DNA from 2 places in the Clostridium sp. MSTE9 genome. Region 1 is predicted to be linked to the other one. Evidence: riboswitches for the same ligand, from Rfam matches in the RefSeq annotation. Region 1 holds a riboswitch; the other holds the start of a gene.

Region 1 (6,052 bases):
GCATCGGCGGCGCGCGTGCGGCTGTGATGGAGACCACCTTCCGTGTGGAAACTGAAACAGACCTGTTCGGCGAGCAGGTGGTTCTGTGCGGCGGCGTCTGCGCTCTGATGAAGGCCGGCTTTGAAACGCTGGTAGAAGCGGGCTATGCTCCTGAAAACGCATACTTTGAGTGCATTCACGAGATGAAGCTGATCGTCGATCTGATCTACAAGGGCGGTTTTGAGCTGATGAGATACTCCATTTCTGATACCGCGGAGTTCGGCGATTACGAATCCGGCAAGCGCCTGATTACGGACGACACGAAGAAAGAAATGAAACAGATCCTTTCTGAGATTCAGGACGGCACCTTTGCTGGCAAATGGATCGCGGAGAATAAGAATGGCCGTGCGCACTTTGGCGCGATGCGCCGCATTGAGTCCGAGCATCAGCTGGAATCCGTTGGTAAAGAGCTGCGCAAGATGTATTCCTGGAGCGAAGAGGACAAATACGCCGATTAATCCGGGCAGAACAATCTAATTAATAACGCAGTACAGTATCGGTAACAAGGGATCAGGCAGAGTCGGACAACACCGATCGCCTGATCCCTTATTGTTGCAATTTGGGCAGAAGAATCATACCATGAAAGAGCGGCGGTTGGCCGCCAGGGAAACAGAAGATTGCTATCTTAAGGAAGGAAGCTGTGGCGGTGTTAGGCGCCGCCGAATGGCAGAAGCATAAAATTCAAGCATGGCAGAGCGCCGGGCGCGCAAGGGCTGACAGGCTGGCCCTGCCTTTCAATGGAAAATTTATGATAGGCACTGTGGCCGCGTTTAGGCATAGTGGCCAAGGGCTGTATCGTATGATACAGAAAAGAGTGAAAGGGGTCTTACTAGAAAATGTGGAGCAGAGAGATTGTGAAGAGCAATGCGAAAGCGGCAATCCGGGGCGGAAAGTATTGGATGGCATTCCTGGTTTCTGCCGTGATTATGATCGCACCCTCGCTGATAGAATGGATTACCGGTTACGGTGAGGTCAACGATAAGTGGATCTCCGGACTGGAGAATGGTGTGCCTGAGGTTGCGCCCGGCGTGTTCATGGGGTATAATCTGGGTTTCTTGCTGCTGAATATCTTTATTCTTTTTCCGCTGATTGTGGGAGTGTACGGCTTTTTTGTACGCAACCGGTTTGACGCGGGGCAGTTTTCCGATGTGTTTTTGGGCTTTCGGAACGGGTATGGCAACGTGGTGCTCACCAGCTTTGTGACCAACCTGTTCATCGGCCTGTGGACACTGCTGCTGATTATCCCCGGCATTTACAAGGCGCTGCAGTACATCATGGTTCCGTTTCTGCTGTCTGACAATCCCCGGCTTTCGGGCCGGCGGGTACGGCAGATCAGCCGCCTGATGACCGATGGGGAAAAGGGTGCGATCCTTGTGCTGTCCCTTTCCTTTATCGGCTGGTTTTTAATCCCGATCGCTGTGTCGATCGTTCTGGAGATGGCTTCTGCGCCCATATTCTTAACGAATATTGTGGTTACATTGGGTTTGGCTCTGATTATGCCGTATTATTACGCAACGCTTGCAGAGCTGTATATTTTCCTGCGCGACCGTGCGATTCAGACCGGCATGGTGCAGCCCGAGGAGCTGGGCCTGTAACTCAGGCTTGCCGGGAAAGCGATATGTGCCTTGCCTTACACAGGTTTCGGCGGCTGATATGTATCAAAAAACGAAGGGAAAACCGCACTGCGGTTTTCCCCTTTTTGCCTCTGTACGGTGAACTATATTTGAAATAGGAGGAACATGAAATGGAAGAAGGCGTTCGGCTCACCTAATGTATTTTATGACAAGCCCCCGCATTTGTTGACAGGTCTGTCCCAACTTTGGCGACTTCTCCAAACAAGCCCTCCGGCCTTTGGTAAGAGCGCTTATGCCGCGTGAGCGGAGCGGTTTCCGGTGCGGTCGAGCACCTTGACCAGCGCGATGGTGACGACAGAGGTGATCACGAGTTCGGGCAGCATATAGCTTCCGTTATAAATCAGAGAATACAGCCACACAGGCGTTCCCTCGGGCGCATACTCGCCCCAGATCAGGATGCCGGAGGCAAAGCTGCACAGAAAGCGCAGGAATACGGCGATCGCCGCGCCGAATGCGATGCTGGCCGAACGGTTGCGGATCGGCTTGCCCCAGAACGCCGCGCTGCCCAGCACGGTAAAGGCCAGCACATAGTCGAGCAGTACCACCAAAGCGAACGCGGTAAGCGTTTTTGCGGGCGGGGCGTTGAACTGCAGCAGCATCTGCAGCAGGCTGTGAACAAAAGCGGTGCCGAGGCCCCATTTGACCCCGTGGCGGTAAGAAACCAGTACCAGGGGCGCCATGCTGGCCAGGGTGATCGAACCGCCCTGCGGCAGCTCGAATACCTTGATCATGCTCAGAACAGTGGAGAGCGCGATCATCAGCGCACATTCCACCAGAATGATGGTGTTGTTTTTTTTCATAAAAGATCCTTCCTCGCGCCGATTGATACCGGATCTTCCATCAAAACAGTGAAGGAGGATCGTTTCAGGCGCGTCCGCTGTTCCGGTAGCGGAAACCGAAAGTGTGAACTGCGATCTTTCCTGAAAAACATGCCGCACGCAAAAAGACGCATTGCGGGTAATACCACAATGCGTCTTGCTGTGCTGCAAAAGTTTCCTACGCTGGCATTATCCAGATCAGGTCAAAGGGACATAGGCGTCAATCCGCCTCATCTCAGCCGCGTATACGCAGCGCCCCGTATTCAGTTCCAATATCACTATATCCGTATCCGCTCAGTTTGTCAAGAGCAAGCGTTCCAGCTCTATAAAATCCGCGGCGAACCGCGCGCCGGAAAATTGCTCCTGCATCTCTTCGCGGGTGCCGTAGCCGTGCAGCATCCCGATAAAATCCGTGCCTGCCAGGCGTGCGCCTTCGGCGTCGAACTTCGTGTCGCCGATCATCACCGCGTTCTGCGGTTTGGCCGAGAACCGCTCCACGCACGAGGTGATCAGCTCTGCCTTTGAGCTGGCGCGCTCCTCGCTGCCGGCGGGGCCCGCGACAAAATCTACCAGCGGGGCCAGCTTAAAGATTTCTGCCACGCGGTTTGCCTGCGGCAGGGGCTTCGAGGTGGCGATGCAGAGCTTTGCTCCCGCGCCCCGCAGAGCGGAAAGCAGCTCGAAGGTATGCGGGTACACCGAGTTTTTGTAAAGGCCATCGGTTTCGTAAAGGCTGCGGTACAGCTTCACCGCCCGGTCGCTCACGTCGTCCGGCAGGCCGCAGGTCTGCGAAAAGCTTTGAAACAGCGGCGGGCCAATAAAGGTGCGCAGAATCTCCGGCGGCGGCTCTGGCACCCCCAGGCGCTGCATGGTTTCCTTTACACAGCTCAGGATGCCCGGGCCGGATTCGGTCAGGGTGCCGTCCAGATCAAATAAAACGATGGGGTAAACAGGTTTCATCGGGAGTTCCTTTCGTCAGAGGTTTATTGCTTGGCGCGTTCCGCTACTCTTTTCAGATAATTCTCACGCTTGATGCTGGCGCGCTCATGCGTGCAGGTAGAAATCAGGCCCACATTGTCAGATGCCTCTACCTCAAAGGTGAATTTGCGGCCGTCGCTTTCGATCAGCTTTGCCGTCAGGTGGATGGTAACACCCTCAACCGTGGGCGCCAGATGCTTGATATGCACTTCGGAACCTACCGAGGTGATCCCCTCCGGCAGATAGGTGTTCAGCATCCGGGCGCAAACGCCTTCCATCAGCGCAACCAGCCGGGGCGTGGCAAGCACGTCTACGCTGCCGCTGCCGAGTTTGGAGGCCAGATCGGCGGAGGTAACGGTATAATCCTGGGAAATCGTCTGTCCAATTTTCAGTTCATTCATTGTAATTCTTCCTTTCCTTCGATATAATAAAATAAAATGATATCTTTGGATACCGGCGCGGACTGACGCACCGGACAATTCAGGGCAAATCTGCCTGAGTCTAGTATAACACGGTACGGCTCTGGTTTGAAGCGGTAATTTTGCTTATGTTCCCGCAAAAATCCGGCAGATTTTGTATATTGACAACCACTTTTGGGATTCGGCGGGAGGAATCAACTTGAACGAAAGCACACAGTCCCCGGCGGCAGCTACGCGCCCCCGGCTTCACCTGATGGACGAGCTGCGCGGTTTTGCCGTGTTCTGCATGGTCTTTTACCACGCGTTTTACACCTTTGCCTTTCTGTACCAGATTTCATGGATGATGGTGCTATTCCGCTTTTTTACCCCGGCGGAGCCATTTTTTGCGGCGCTGTTTATTTTTATTTCGGGAATCTCTTCTCTGCTTTCGCGATCGAATCTGCGGCGGGGATTGCGGCTGTTTGCGGTCGCGCTTGTGGTTACGCTTGTCACCGTCCTCGTCACGCCCCAGTATGCCATCTGGTTCGGCATTCTGCATTTTCTGGCAGTGTGCATGATCCTGTACGGCCTTTTGGGACAATATCAGAAAAAAATCCCCTTTTCGTGGCTGCTGGTTCTGCTGTGCTTTGTTCTTTATTTCTTCACACGGCCCATCCCGTCGGGTTATTTGGGGTTCGGCCCGGTTTCGGTGATTCCTCTGCCGGAGGCGATTTACCATGTGAAGTGGCTGTTCCCGCTGGGCTTTTATGATTCCTCGTTCTCATCGTCGGATTATTTTCCGCTTTTGCCCTGGGGCTTTGTGTTTCTTGCGGGAACCATGGTGGGCAGGCCGGTGGCCGCGGGATTGGCCCCGAAATGGATGTACCGCAGCCGTGTTCCGTTCTTTTCGCAGATGGGCCGCTGGGCGCTGGTGATTTACATTGCGCATCAGCCGGTGATCTACGCTTTTGCGTGGCTGCTGGAGCGGCTGGGGCTGATTGGCTGAAAGAGCCTTGCGCGTATCGCGGAAAAAGAATATAATAAGAGTTAAATGTTTTATGCGAGAGAAAGAGGTTGATGAGTGAAATGAAGCTGGGAATCGTCGGGCTGCCTAACGTTGGAAAGAGCACGCTGTTCAATGCCATTACCAACGCCGGGGCGCAGTCCGCCAACTATCCTTTTTGCACTATAGAACCGAACGTCGGTGTGGTGGCCGTGCCGGACAAGCGTCTGGACAAGCTGGCCGAGATGTACCACCCCGAAAAATACACCCCCGCCACGATCGAGTTTGTCGATATTGCGGGTCTGGTGCGCGGCGCCTCTAAGGGGGAGGGCCTGGGCAACCAGTTTTTGGCGAATATCCGCGAGGTGGACGCGATCGTTCACGTTGTCCGCTGCTTTGAGGACGACGATATCATTCATGTCGACGGCAGCGTAGACCCCGCGCGCGACGTGGAGACGATCAATCTGGAGCTGATCCTCTCTGACATGGAGGTGCTCGACCGCCGGCTGGACAAAACCCGCAAGATGCTCAAGGCGGACAAGAAATACCAGACGGAATGCGAGTTCTTTGAGCGCGTGCGCGCCGAGCTGGACGCGGGCCATACCGCACGCAGCGTGGAATGCACCGAGGAAGAAGCGGAGCTTTTGGCTACGGTGTCTTTGCTGACGAACAAGCTGGTCATTTACGCGGCCAACATGAGCGACGCCGATTTTAAGGGCGGCGTGGAGAATAATCCGTATTTTGCTGTGATCGAGAAGCTGGCCAGGCAGGAGAATGCAGGCGTTCTGCCGATCTGTGCGGAGGTGGAAGCCGAAATTTCCGGCATGGAGCCGGAGGAAAAGCAGATGTTCCTGGAGGACATGGGCCTTTCGGAATCCGGTCTTGACCGTCTGATCCGCGAGTGCTACACTCTGCTCGGCCTAATTTCGTACCTGACCGCGGGCCCGCAGGAGGTGCGCGCCTGGACGATCAAAGAGGGGACGAAGGCTCCCCAGGCTGCCGGTAAAATCCACACCGATTTTGAGCGCGGCTTTATCCGCGCGGAGGTTGTTGCCTACGACGATCTGATGGCCTGCGGCACGATGGCGGCCGCGAAAGAAAAGGGCCTTGTCCGTTCCGAAGGCAAGGAGTATGTGATGAAGGACGGCGACGTGGTGCTGTTCCGCTTTAATGTATAAGTGATTT
Region 2 (6,052 bases), on a different contig from region 1:
AGTATCCAAAGCCATCCCCAAGATAGAAAACCTCTAATGCCAAAGCCAAATCGCAATTCTCATCCAGGAGCATTTGTTTCGGTACATCAAACCCATTATCCCAATTGTAATCTTGGAGTACGGCCTTCATCTTTTCATATGTCATATACTTCCCCTGTAAATTTCTATTTTGCTGAGTATTTTGTCAACAATACTTTTATACTTCTCCGTTCCTTTGTATCCTTATCAAATTCAGACCCTCAGCATGCCTCGAAAGCCCCGGGCGGCATAGTAAGATTCCGCCCCGTTGTGGTATACGAAGACGGTATCGTAGCGGCGGTCGCAAAAGAGGGCCCCGCCCAATTTCCGGATATCGGAGGGAGTTCTCACCCAGCTTGACGTTTTGGTATCAAAGCTTCCCAGTTTCTGCAGTTCCCGGTATTGTTCTTCCGTCAGTAACTCAATGCCCATAGCAGCCGCCATATCAACCGCGGTATTCTCCGGCCTGTGTTCTTTCCTCGATTCGAGCCCTTTGCGGTCATAGCAGACGCTTCTGCGGCCCTTTGGGCTTTCCGCCGCACAATCATAAAAAAGATATTCGCCCGTAGAACGATCGAACCCCACAACATCCGGTTCGCCGCTGGTTTTTTCCATTTCGTTCAGCGACCACAGCTTTTCCGCGTTGGCTTCCAATTTTGCCTGTATTTCATCCCATTCAATACCCGGATGCCGATTCCTGTTTTTCTCAAAGCGGGCCTTTAAGGTTTTGAGCAGCTCCTCACGCTGCTCGAGCGACAATTCCCGTTTTTCATTTTTCATATTGACATCTCCTAATCAAAATTTTCCGCTGCAATTCTGCCGCAATCGGTATCCTGGATTGTCAGTAATGATTTCCGGATTCAGGGCGGTATATTCGCTCTGCCTTTTTCAGGATGGCTATCGTATCGGACTTCACTCCTCGATGCCGAGAGCTTCTTCAATCAAGGCTTTGGACATATACATCTCTTTTCTTCTGTTCTTTAGGAGCGTGTGATGAAAGGTACCGTTCGAGAATTTTTCCCGTGCTTTTTCGCATTTGTGGATGATGGAAGATATGGTTCTGTGCGCCTCTGTCAATTCCGCTTTTGTGTATTTTCCGTCTGTTCACTGCTTTTCTATTGTCCGGATTTTCTCCAAATCCGCGCTGCACAGAATGTCCAGATGTTCAAAGATCTTTTCGGCGGGCCAGTTCCACCACTGCAATTGCAGCAGGTATTCGGTCAGATCGTCATCGAAACGCTTTCTGATAACCTTGCAGGGATTTCCCCCGGCAATGCAGTAGGCGGGGATGTCTTTCGCCACCACAGAATTTGCGGCAATGATGGCGCCGTCACCGATATGGACGCCGGGCATCACCGTAACATTCTGTCCGATCCATACATCGTTGCCCACTATGGTGTCGCCCTTAAAAGGAAGGTCATCCAAAGAGGGCATGGATTTTTCCCAGCCGCTGCCCATGATGTTGAATGGATAGGTGGTAACGCTGCACATCCGGTGGTTGGCGCCATTCATGACAAACTCGATGCCCTTGGCGATGGCACAGAATTTTCCGATGATGAGCTTGTCGCCCAGAAACTCATAATGATGGGTGACGTGCTCCTCAAAGCGCTCCGGGCCGTGGATGTCGTCGTAGTAGGTATAGTCGCCCACAAGAATATTGGGACGGGTGATGACATTCTTAATAAAGCAGACACTTTTGATCGCTTCGTTGGGGTAGATCGCATCAGGATTCGGGCCGTACTGCATCGAATCCCCTCCTTTCAAATTGGAAATTATAATGAAATCTTCCAATACACTCCGTTGGGCAGCTTAATGAGATAGCCGGAATGTTTTTCCTTTATCTTTCCAGTAGACAGATCTCTGATGATTACATTTTCATGGTATTCCGGGTCTTCATACCATTCGGAAAAATATAAGTCTTCTCCATCGCGGAACAATAAATCCTCGGTTTGTCCTATCTCTATTCTTTTATTTTCTGGCCAGACAATTTCAAAAATCTTATTGTTTGCATCTCGACAAAGCATAAGGGGCGAGACTTTTAATGCAAGATTGTAACAATTTTCTACAATTCCCAACGGCAGTTCTTTGATCATTTCAAGTTCCTGATTCTCCGGAAAATAGCGATACAGCTGTATTTTCTGTTTGAAAAAATCTACTCCTAAAAAGGATAGCTTTCCTTCATCCCAAACCGGCTGCTCGATATAGACGTTTTCTTTCAATTCGAATGGACTGTAAACCGTTCCCTCTGGATAATGAATCAAATGGCAGGTCATTCCAGAAAATATTTTTCCCGATTTCACAATTGCTTCAGCTTCATATAAATCACAAAAGTAATCTTTGCTCTCTTGGCAAGCATACCACTCTAGGGTACCATCTATCCGTTCAGGATATGATTCTGATATTCCCTCAATTTTTATGATATTCATCCGGTTTTCCCTTTCTAAATCCCAATTTCTCTGCGTATAGGTTCAGAATTTCCGCTTCTAATAAGCTCAGTTTACCACGGCAATCGGGTTTGGGCAATGGTGCAGCGTCCTCGGCCGGAGTACCGCTCTGACAAGGCCAATCTCAAAACGTGTTTTTTCGTTCGGTATTGACACAAAAGAAAATACGTGCTAAGTTATGAGTAATCGAATAGATTGCGGGGGGACTCTACGGAGTTGAGAAGGTTAAAACCTGACCCTTTGAACCTGTCAGTTAACACTGGCGCAGGGAAGCAAATGCAGAACGAATGAATCGGTGCTTTCCTCATAAGGGAAAGCACTTTTTTATTTAACAACTGAATCTGTTGCGGGGGGACTCTATGGAGTTGAGAAGGTTAAAACCTGACCCTTTGAACCTGTTAGTTAACACTGGCGTAGGGAAGCAAAACATCGATCGAAAGGATGCTTGCCATGGTCGGCGGCATCCTTTTTGTTTTGAGGAAAGAAAGGTGACCCATATGAAAAAGCTTTTGACCATAGCCGGTTCGGATTGCAGCGGCGGCGCGGGAATTCAGGCCGATCTGAAAACCTTTGCGGCGCACGGCACCTTCGGCATGAGCGTGATTGTCTCCGTGGTGGCGGAAAACACGTGCGAAGTTCTCGGTGTGCAGGACATCTCTCCCGACATGATCAAACAGCAGATCGACGCCGTGTTTCAGGACATCGGCACAGACGCGGTGAAAGTCGGTATGCTTTCCAAATCCGACTGCATGCTGGCTGTGGCGGAAAAGCTGCGCGAATACCGCCCGAACAATGTGGTGATCGACCCCGTGATGCTGGCCAAAAACGGCTGCCCCCTGATGCAGCCGGATTCGATGGATACGCTGATCCACGAAATCGTGCCGCTGGCCGATCTGCTCACTCCCAATATTCCCGAGGCGGAGACCATTACCGGCCTTGCAATTCACTCGCCGGAGGATATGGAGCGCGCTGCGAAGAAAATCCACGCCATGGGGGCGAGGGGGGTTCTGGTAAAAGGCGGCCACGCCGACGGCGATGCGCTGGATATCCTGTTCGACGGCGAGCGCTTTTACCGGTTCAGCGAAACGCGAATCCAGACCAAAAACACACACGGCACGGGCTGTACGTATTCCTCTGCCATCGCCTGCAATCTGGCGCTGGGCTGTTCCATGGAGGAAGCGGTGCGCAAAGCAAAGGCGTACGTTACCACCGCGATCCGTCATTCGCTCGCGATTGGTAAGGGCTGCGGCCCCACGCATCATTTTTACGATCTTTATCAGAACGGATTACAGGAAAGAGAGGGCAAATGAATGGAATTTCAAACACAGATGGACGCTGCCCGTAAAGGGATTGTCACAAAAGAACTGCGTCAGGTAGCGCAGGAAGAAGCTATCGCGGAGCAGGAGCTGCTGGAGCTGGTGGCCGGCGGACAGGTCGTCATCCCGGCCAATGTGCGGCATACGGTGCTTCATCCGCACGGCGTGGGGAAGGGGCTCCGCACGAAAATCAACGTAAACCTCGGTGTTTCCGGCGACTGTGTGGATTACCGGGTCGAGATGGAAAAGGTTCGCCTTGCCGAGCGCTTCGGGGCCGAAGCCATCATGGATTTGAGCAACTACGGCAAGACGCATACCTTCCGGCAAAAGCTGATCGAAACCTCTCCCGCCATGATCGGTACCGTACCGGTTTACGATGCGGTGGGGTATCTGGAAAAGGATTTAAAAGAGATTACGGCGCAGGATTTTCTGAAGGTGGTGCGCGCCCACGCGGAAGAGGGTGTGGATTTCATGACGATTCACGCCGGGCTCAATCGCCGCGCCGTAGAGATTTTCATGCGGGAGCGGCGTCAGATGAACATCGTTTCGCGCGGCGGCTCGTTGCTGTTCGCGTGGATGAAGATGACCGGGAACGAAAACCCGTTCTACGAGCATTACGACGAGCTGCTCGAAATTCTGCACGAATTCGACGTCACGATCAGCCTTGGCGACGCCCTGCGCCCTGGCAGCATTGCGGACGCGACAGACGCCTCTCAGATCGCCGAGTTGACGGAGCTTGGGAATCTGACCAAGCGCGCATGGGAGCGCGGCGTACAGGTTCTGGTGGAGGGCCCCGGCCACATGGCGATGGATGAAATTGCCGCCAATATGAAGCTCGAAAAGCGGCTGTGTCACGGCGCGCCGTTTTATGTGCTTGGACCTCTGGTCACGGATATTGCCCCCGGGTACGACCATATCACCTCCGCGATCGGCGGGGCGATTGCTGCAGCAAACGGAGCGGATTTCCTCTGCTATGTCACTCCTGCAGAACACCTGCGCCTGCCCGATCTGTCCGACGTGAAGGAGGGGATCATTGCGTCAAAAATCGCGGCCCACGCGGCGGATATCGCCAAAGGAATCAAACATGCGCGCGAGGCGGATTACCGCATCAGCGAAGCCAGAAGGCGGCTGGACTGGGAAGAAACCTTTGCGCTCGCGCTCGACGGGGAAAAGGCAAGAACATACTTTGAAAGTGTTCCGCCGGAGGATCAGCACAGCTGCTCCATGTGCGGGAAAATGTGCGCCGTACGCACCATGAACCGGATTCTCGAAGGGCTCGACGTCGAACTGATGCCCGAGCGCAAATAAACGAAAGGGGAGAGATGGCATGACTCAAAAAAAATGGCTAGAGCAAATCGGCGGAATTTTAGAAAAAGTTCGCTCGAAAAAGCCTCTGGTTCACCACATTACCAATTATGTTACCGTCAATGACTGCGCCAACATCACGCTGGCGATTGGGGCCTCGCCCATCATGGCCGACGATATCGGCGAAGCGGCGGATATCACCGCGATTTCCTCCGCGCTGGTGCTGAATATCGGCACGCTGAATGAAAGAACGATCGAGTCGATGCTTGCGGCTGGGAAACAGGCAAATAAAACTCGAATCCCCGTTGTGTTTGATCCGGTCGGCGCGGGGGCCTCCGAGCTGCGCAACCGAACGACCAGACGGATTCTGGAAGAAGTGAAGATCAGCGTGCTGCGCGGGAATCTCTCCGAAGTCCGGTTTGTGGCCGGTCTTGACTCCCGGACAAAGGGCGTGGATGTCTCGGAGGAGGACAGCCGCGGTGGACTGCAGGCCGCGCGCGATACCGCACAGGAGGTATCGAAGCGCCTTGGCTGCGTTACGGCAGTAACCGGCGCCATCGACATTGTAACGGACGGAACCCGCACGCTGTATTTGAAGAACGGCGTTCCGGCGCTTTCCGGCGTGACGGGAACCGGCTGCATGTGCAGCTCTCTCGTCGGTTCGTTCTGCGGCGCCACAGACGATTTCCTCTCCGCCGCCGCGGGAGGAATCCTCTGCATGAGCATCGCGGGGGAGCTCGCGGTTGAGCGGGCGAAAGAGCTCGGCAGCGGCAGTTTTCGCGTTGCGCTGGTCGATGCAGTCAGCCGCATGAGCGCCGAAATTCTGGAAGAGAGGGCGAAGCTCGATGAAGCCTGATTTTGATCTCAGCTTGTACCTGGTTACCGACCGCGATCTGATGAGCACGACGACGCTCGAGCAGGCTGTGGAACAGGCGATAAAAGGAGGGATCACGCTGGTGCAGCTGCGCG

What was found. A riboswitch is a leader RNA that binds a small molecule or an ion and turns the genes downstream of it on or off. The one in region 1 is predicted to bind thiamine pyrophosphate.
Region 2: another riboswitch for thiamine pyrophosphate. It lies ahead of thiD (bifunctional hydroxymethylpyrimidine kinase/phosphomethylpyrimidine kinase); the one in region 1 lies ahead of thiT (energy-coupled thiamine transporter ThiT).

What each region holds. Positions count from the first base shown of each region.
Region 1 is NZ_AKFU01000001.1:20,972-27,023, forward strand. It holds gene ilvC (ketol-acid reductoisomerase) at 1-497, shown strand, start outside; gene HMPREF1141_RS00110 (DUF975 family protein) at 876-1,634, shown strand; gene thiT (energy-coupled thiamine transporter ThiT) at 1,904-2,473, opposite strand; TPP riboswitch at 2,650-2,761, opposite strand; gene HMPREF1141_RS00120 (HAD hydrolase-like protein) at 2,786-3,448, opposite strand; gene HMPREF1141_RS00125 (thioesterase family protein) at 3,472-3,867, opposite strand; gene HMPREF1141_RS00130 (heparan-alpha-glucosaminide N-acetyltransferase domain-containing protein) at 4,085-4,870, shown strand; gene ychF (redox-regulated ATPase YchF) at 4,951-6,045, shown strand.
Region 2 is NZ_AKFU01000046.1:29,153-35,204, forward strand. It holds gene HMPREF1141_RS13670 (DUF4274 domain-containing protein) at 1-145, opposite strand, end outside; gene HMPREF1141_RS13675 (DUF4256 domain-containing protein) at 232-798, opposite strand; gene HMPREF1141_RS13680 (Vat family streptogramin A O-acetyltransferase) at 1,123-1,764, opposite strand; gene HMPREF1141_RS13685 (hypothetical protein) at 1,791-2,444, opposite strand; TPP riboswitch at 2,652-2,751, shown strand; TPP riboswitch at 2,801-2,900, shown strand; gene thiD (bifunctional hydroxymethylpyrimidine kinase/phosphomethylpyrimidine kinase) at 2,960-3,772, shown strand; gene thiC (phosphomethylpyrimidine synthase ThiC) at 3,773-5,086, shown strand; gene thiM (hydroxyethylthiazole kinase) at 5,106-5,939, shown strand; gene thiE (thiamine phosphate synthase) at 5,929-6,052, shown strand, end outside.